Regions from separate parts of the Microbacterium sp. 01T413_2 genome, predicted to be linked through region 2. Evidence: predicted binding sites of a transcription regulator. Region 2 holds the regulator's gene; the other holds the start of a gene.
What was found. The regulator HspR, encoded in region 2, represses chaperone genes until heat shock. The targets are predictions, from matches to a motif close to AAGTTGAGTCNNNNNGACTCAACTT.
Positions count from the first base shown of each region.

Region 1: AC1DMN_RS09515 (ATP-dependent Clp protease ATP-binding subunit) is a predicted target of HspR. The motif match lies at 1,903-1,927, and genes of this name have one in related genera.

Region 1 covers NZ_JBFTQL010000014.1:59,819-63,224, reverse strand. Annotated here, with positions in the region: gene AC1DMN_RS09515 (ATP-dependent Clp protease ATP-binding subunit) at 1-1,888, opposite strand, end outside; gene AC1DMN_RS09510 (glutamine amidotransferase-related protein) at 2,007-2,735, shown strand; gene AC1DMN_RS09505 (glutaminase) at 2,836-3,321, opposite strand.
Region 2 covers NZ_JBFTQL010000003.1:99,421-102,826, forward strand. Annotated here, with positions in the region: gene AC1DMN_RS03135 (DnaJ C-terminal domain-containing protein) at 1-865, shown strand, start outside; gene AC1DMN_RS03140 (heat shock protein transcriptional repressor HspR) at 1,082-1,561, shown strand; gene AC1DMN_RS03145 (hypothetical protein) at 1,653-2,609, opposite strand; gene AC1DMN_RS03150 (ABC transporter substrate-binding protein) at 2,928-3,406, shown strand, end outside.

The DNA.
Region 1 (3,406 bases), on a different contig from region 2:
CCTCGTCGTAGCCGACGTATCCCGGAGGGGCGCCGACGAGCCGCGACACCGTGTGCCGCTCGCCGAACTCGCTCATATCGAAGCGGATCACGGCGGTCTCGTCGTCGAACAGACGGTCGGCGAGCGCCTTGGCCAGCTCGGTCTTGCCGACACCGGTGGGGCCGAGGAACAGGAAGGATCCGACCGGCCGACGCGCGTCGCCCATGCCGGTACGGCTGCGGCGCACGGCCCGTGCCACGGCGGCGACCGCGTCGTCCTGCCCGATCACGCGGGCGTGCAGGTCGGCCTCGAGGTCCGCCAGACGCTCCCGCTCGCTCTCGGAGACCCGGCTGACCGGGATCCCTGTGGCGCGCGCGATCACCGCGGCGATCTCGGCCTCGCCGACGACAGCGGGCTCGGCATCGACAAGGCGCGCGGTGCTGCCGGCGTCGTCGATCCGCGCCTGGACCGCGGCGATCTCGTCGCGGATCCGCGAGGCCTCCTCGTAGTGCTCGGCGCCGACCGCGGCGTTCTTGCGCGCTTCGAGGTCGGCCAGCTCGGCGAACAGCGCCGCCACATCGGTCACGACGCCCAGGCGGAGGCGCAAACGGGCGCCGGCCTGGTCGATGAGGTCGATCGCCTTGTCCGGCAGCACCCGGTCGGGCAGGTACCGCGCGCTCAGCTCGACGGCCGCACGGATCGCGTCGTCGGTGTAGGTGACGGCGTGATGCTGCTCGTAGGCGGGCTTGAGGCCTTCCAGGATCCGCACGGCGTCCTCGATCGAGGGCTCGGCGACCTTCACCGGCTGGAAGCGGCGCTCGAGGGCCGGATCCTTCTCGATGCGCCGGTACTCGGCGAGCGTCGTCGCGCCGACCAGGTGCAGGTCGCCGCGGGCGAGGCGCGGCTTGAGGATGTTGCCGGCGTCCATGCCGCCGCCTTCTCCGGATCCGCCCGCACCGACGACGGTGTGCACCTCGTCGATGAAGACGATGATCTCGCCCTTGTGCGCGGCGATCTCGTCCATGGTCTGGGTGAGACGCTCCTCGAAGTCGCCGCGGTAGCGGGTGCCGGCGAGCATCGCGGGCAGGTCGAGCGCCACGACGCGACGGTCCTTGAGCTGCGCGGGCACGGCGCCGTCGACGATCGCGCGGGCAAGGCCGTCGACGATCGCGGTCTTGCCGACGCCCGCCTCGCCGATCAGCACCGGGTTGTTCTTGGTGCGCCGGCTGAGGATCTCGATCGTCTGCTCGATCTCCGAGGCCCGGCCGATCACCGGATCGAGCTCGCCGGAGCGGGCACGGGCGGTGAGGTCGAGGCCGAACCGGTCGAGCATCGGGGTCTCGGACGCCGACTGGGTGTTCTCGGCCTCTGGCGCGGCGCCCGCGGTCACGGGCTCGCGCAGGCTCTGGGTGAGCGCTTCGGCGGTGACGCCGGCACGCGCGAGGATCTGGCCCGCGGGGGCGTCCTGTCCGAGCACGAGCGCGAAGAAGACGTGCTCCGGCTCGATGTAGGTCGCACCCGATGAGCGCGCCACCTGGTAGGCGTGGAACAGCGCGCGGCTGGCGCTCGGGGTGATGGTCGCGGCGTCGATGTCAGAGGCGTCGCCAGGGGCGGGCAGGCGGGTGTCGACGTCGTCGACGATGGCCTGCGGGGTCACCCCGATGTTGCGGATCGCCTGGTCGACGGCGTCGTCCTCGACGATGGTGCGCAGGACGTGCAGGGCGTCGAGCTCGGTCTGGCCGCGCTCGAGCGCGAAGCGGCCGGCGCGCTGCAGGATGCGCTGGGTGCGCACGGTCAGGAACCGGCTGAGGTCGATGGACCGGGTCTGCCGGGCCTGCTCACCGGCCAGGTAGCGGGCGAGGAACTCGTCGAACGAGCCCGAACCCGCGTCGGTGAAATCGTTGGGCATTTCGCTTCCTCTCAAACTTGAGCGTTGTGCTGTCAAGTTCAACGCGACTCCTTCCTTCATATTCCCGTCCGTTGCATCCGGACTTCGACGGCCTCCGCCGCTCGCCTAGAATCCAGGGATGGCCTCGCTCCTGTATGTCGGCGTGCGCCCTGAGCTGGATGCGGCGACGGCGGAGCGCGCGTCGTTCCGTGTCGCCCTCGGCGTCGATGCTGACGCACTGGACCGCATCGACCTCACCACCACCGCCCTGCCCGAGGACGTCTTCGACCGCTACGCCGGCTTCGTGATCGGCGGCTCTCCGTTCAACGTCACCGACGTTCGCAAGTCCGAGACCCAGCGGCGGGTCGAATCGGACCTGGAGCGCATCGCGGAGCGCGCGATCGACGGCGCCACCACCGCGTTCTTCACCTGCTTCGGAATCGGCGTGATCACGCGCCTCCTCGGCGGAGAAGTCGGCATGGACAACCCCGAGGAGGCGACCGCGGCCGAGATCCGCACCACGGCCGACGCCGTCGCGGATCCGCTGTTCGGTCCTGCCGGGCCTGTGTTCCACGCCTTCACCGCGCACAAGGAGAGCGCTGTCGCCGTGCCATCGGGCGCGGTGCTGCTCGCCGGCAACGACACCTGCCCCGTGCAGGCGTACCGCGTGGGTGCGGACCTGTACGCCACGCAGTTCCATCCCGAGCCGTCGCCGCGCGACTTCGCCGATCGGATGGTCTTCTACCGCACCACCGGCTACTTCGATCCGGACGCCTTCCACACCGTGCAGGAGGCCGTGCTCGAATCCGTCGTCACCGAGCCGGCGCGGATCCTGCACCGCTTCGGCGAGCGCGCACTGGCCCGCTGACGCCGCCGCCACTTTCTGACCTCTGACCGCGAGACTGCAACTGGGCGACGAGACTGCACCAAATCAGCGCAGTCTCGTCGCGGAGATGGAGTCTCGCGGTCTAAAGGGAGGCGGAACGGAGGAGGGCGATGCGGTCGTCGAGGTAGGCGGAGAGCGGCATGAGGGAACCGGCCGCGGACCACCGCACCGACGGCACGCCGTCCACCAGCGCGAGCGGGCCGGAGGATCCCCCGGCCGCCACGGCGTCCAGGTCGATCGGCGTCCAGCCCACGTGCACGGTCTCGCCGTCGTCGAAGCCACCGCGGGAGGCCTCCGCCCGGCGCTCCGCCCTGGCTCGTGCCGACTCGGCCGCATAACCCCGACGCACCGGGGCTGCGGCGCGCAGCACCTCGGCCGTGGCGTACACGGCATCACCGGCGATGAGCAGCACGCCGACGTGCCAGGCGGATCCGACCCGCACGATGCGCGGTGCCCGCCACCGCCCGGTCTTCTCGCGCCCGAGCGCCTCCTGCGGCACGCCGGAGAGAGCGGTGCGCGCGTCATCCAGGAGCGCGCCGAGCGGGGCGTCCGGTTCGGAGGAGATCACGCGCTCAAGGCTATGCCCGTGCGGCGACCACCGTCCCGCGTCGCACACCTCCGCGCATGTGATCGATATCATGCACGTGTGCCGG
Region 2 (3,406 bases):
CAACCCCGGCGATGCCGCGGCGGAGGCGAAGTTCAAGGAGATCAGCGAGGCGTACTCGGTGCTCTCCGACACCGAGCAGCGTGCCGAGTACGACCAGATCCGCGCGATGGGCGCCGGTGGCGCGCGCTTCACGGCTCCGGGCAGTGCCGGCAACGGCGGCTTCGATGACGTGTTCAGCGCGTTCAACCGGGGCCGTGGCGGGCAGTCCGCCGACTTCGACGACATCTTCGCGATGTTCAACCAGGGCGGCGGCGGGTTCGGATCCGGTCGGTTCGGCCAGCCCTCCGGCGGGTTCCGCGGCTACGGCGGCCCGCAGAAGGGCGCCGACGTCACGGCCCGCACGACCCTGTCGTTCGCGACCGCCGTGCAGGGCGAGACAGTCACGCTGCAGGGTGAGGACGGCCGCCCGCTCAAGGTGAAGATCCCCGCGGGCGTGAAGGACGGGCAGAAGATCCGTCTGCGCGGCCGTGGGCGGCCTTCGCCCGACGGCGGCGAGAACGGCGACATCGTGGTCCAGGTGGCCGTGAAGCCGCACCCCGTGTTCACCCGCGATGGGCTGAACCTGCGGGTGACGGTTCCTGTCACGTTCACCGAGGCCGCGCTCGGCGCCACCATCGAGGTGCCGACCCTCGGTGGAGATCCGGTCAAGCTCAAGGTCGCGCCGGGTACTCCGTCGGGCCGGGTGCTGCGGGTCAAGGGCCGCGGCGTCACGACGTCGAAGGGCGTCGGCGACCTGCTCGCCGAGGTGCAGGTGGCCGTGCCGTCGCACCTCGACGACGCCGCGCGCGAGGCGCTGGAGCGCTTCCGTGAGGCGGAGCCCGCCGAGAACCCGCGCACCGAGCTGCTGGCGAAGGCCCGGGGATGAGTTCACCTGCGCCGTCGATCGGGTCCGCGCGCGACGCGGACACCGGGCGCCGCTCGCCGCGTCGTCCCGGAATCAGGAACAGTGACCGAGATCAGGACGATTCCTCGCGGATCCTCCTGATCTCGGTGCATTCTCCTGTTTCCGGTACGCGCGCCCGCTTGCGGGGCGCGAACGGTGTTCTCGGGATGCGCCGTGCGCGAAGGACGAGGGTGCGTCATGGCCGATGAGCGCATGAACGCCGAGACCCCGATCTTCGCGATCGCGGTCGCCGCCGAGCTCGCCGGGATGCACCCGCAGACCCTGCGGCAGTACGACCGGATCGGCCTGGTCGTTCCCGGCCGCACCAGGGGCGGATCCCGCCGCTACTCGATGCGCAACATCGAGCAGCTGCGCGAGGTCGCCCAGCTGTCCGGCGAGGGGATGAGCCTGCCCGCGATCGCGCGCCTGCTCGACCTCGAGGACGAGGTGCGCACGCTGCGCCGCCGTGTGGGCGAGCTCGAGCACGACCTGCGCGAGGAGCGCGCGAACCGCCCCGGCGTGCGTGTGTTCGCCGCCGGAACGACCGGATCCGTCATGGCCGTCCCGTCCGGGCGCCGGATCCGCCGCTCCACCGAGGTGGTGTTGTGGCGTCCGTGGCTGAGCGGCCCTGAGCGCGCCGACGACACCGCGGACGATCCGGACGACAGCCAGCGCTGAGGCAGCACAGCGGCGCAGAGACCGCGCCGGCGCTGACACGCGCAGGCAGAGCCGAGACGGCGGTGCAGGCCTCCGCCGTGCACGCTGGCGATCAGTCCAGCGGCTCGACGATGAAGTGCAGTGCGGCGCCCTGTCGGAAAGGCTGCACGACCTCGAGGTTCTCGTAGGCGGGACCGCCGGGGATCTCCGAGGCGCTCGCCCAGTACGACCACCGCGCATTGACCTGTGCACGGAGGGCGGGATGCGGGTGGTCCACCCGCCAGGTCTGCCGCATCCTCCGACCGAGGTACCGCCAGTGCTCCGCGGTGTCTGCGCTGTAGCCGACGGACCACGGGTCGTCCTCGTCGCCCGTCGCGGAGACGAGCGCAGCCCCGCCCTCGCGGACGAGCTCGTCGAGTCCGAAGGAGGCGTGCGCGGCGAACCCGGTGCCGGTGAACCCGGGCCAGAGCTCTGCAGGCGTGACCACGCGGTCCGCGAGCTCGAGCCGGCGCAGCCGCGCCCAGTTGCCCATGGTCGCGCTGAGTACGAGCCGGTCCAGAGGCACGGAGCCGGAGTCGCTGTACCCCGCCAGTTCCACCTCGTGCGGACGATCGGCCCTGAACCGCACCCGCACCTGCACCTGCGCCCCGTTATCGAACGGCTCGACCCGGATCCAGATCGTGAGCCGCTCCACGCCGTCCGCGGTGTCGACGATTCCGGGATCGGGATCCAGCCGTGCCCGCACCGCGGCATCGGACGGATGGTCGACGGCCCACATCCGCTTCCCGCGCTCGCCGGGGTCGAGCGTGCTCGGCTCCAGCTCTGAATAGCCGCGCTCGGCGCTGCCCGCAGGCACCGGCTCCACGGCGATGTAGTTCACCAGTCGCTCCGGCGGATGCTCCAGATAGGGGGTGAAGATCTGCAGCAGCCCGCGCGGTGCGGAACTGATGCCCAGCTGCATCCCCGCGGGATGGCCCCAGCGGGGTTCGCGCGGGACAGGACCGGCAGGACGGACCCATCGCCCGGAGAGATCGGCCGGTGAGGGGGATCCGACGGCGGACGTCATCATGGGAGCTCCTTCGTGGTTTTCGCGAGTGTCCTCACGACTGGACGAGCAAACCTCATCTGAAATCGATTTCCTGTCGAACGACTCTAGGGGCGTTCTGGTCGCGGCCGAAAGGGTGGGCGCGGTGCGGAGAGAAGAGGAATCGGCTTTCACTCGCAGGGGGTTGCGCAGATCGCTCAAGAGCGTCTTGTGCCTGAAATCGATTTCGCCTACTCTGAATGCAGCCCGGTCGATGCCGACTCAGCGCGACCGCGGACCCGGCCCCCTGTGCCGGACCCAGCACCGATTCGACGAGGAAGTCGTGTTCCCGAGGAGGAACCCATGAAGACGGACACACAGCGCACGCGCCGGGTGGTGATGGCCGCTCTCGGCGGCATCACGGCGGTAGGACTGCTCGCGGGCTGCGGCTCGAGCACGCCGGGGCAGGCCGCGGGCGACGGAGGCGACTCCTCCGGCAAGACCACGATCGAGTTCTGGCACCGCACGTTCACTCCGCCCGAGAACGCCTGGTACAAGGACATCGTCAAGAAGTTCAACGCCTCCCAGGACAAGATCGTCGTCAAGGACACGGAGATCCCGGCGGATGCCTGGGATCAGAAGATGAAGGCTGCCCAGGCGGCGGGCAAGGCCCCTGACATCTACACGCACTCCGGCAGCATCCAGGACGCGGTCAACGCCGGGCAGCTCTACGACCTCGGAAAGGTCGTGGACAAGTCGAAGCTCGACGAGATCATCGACTCCGCCAAGTCCGTGTCCGAGATCGGCGGCACCTATTACGCCTACCCGCTGCTGCAGGAAGC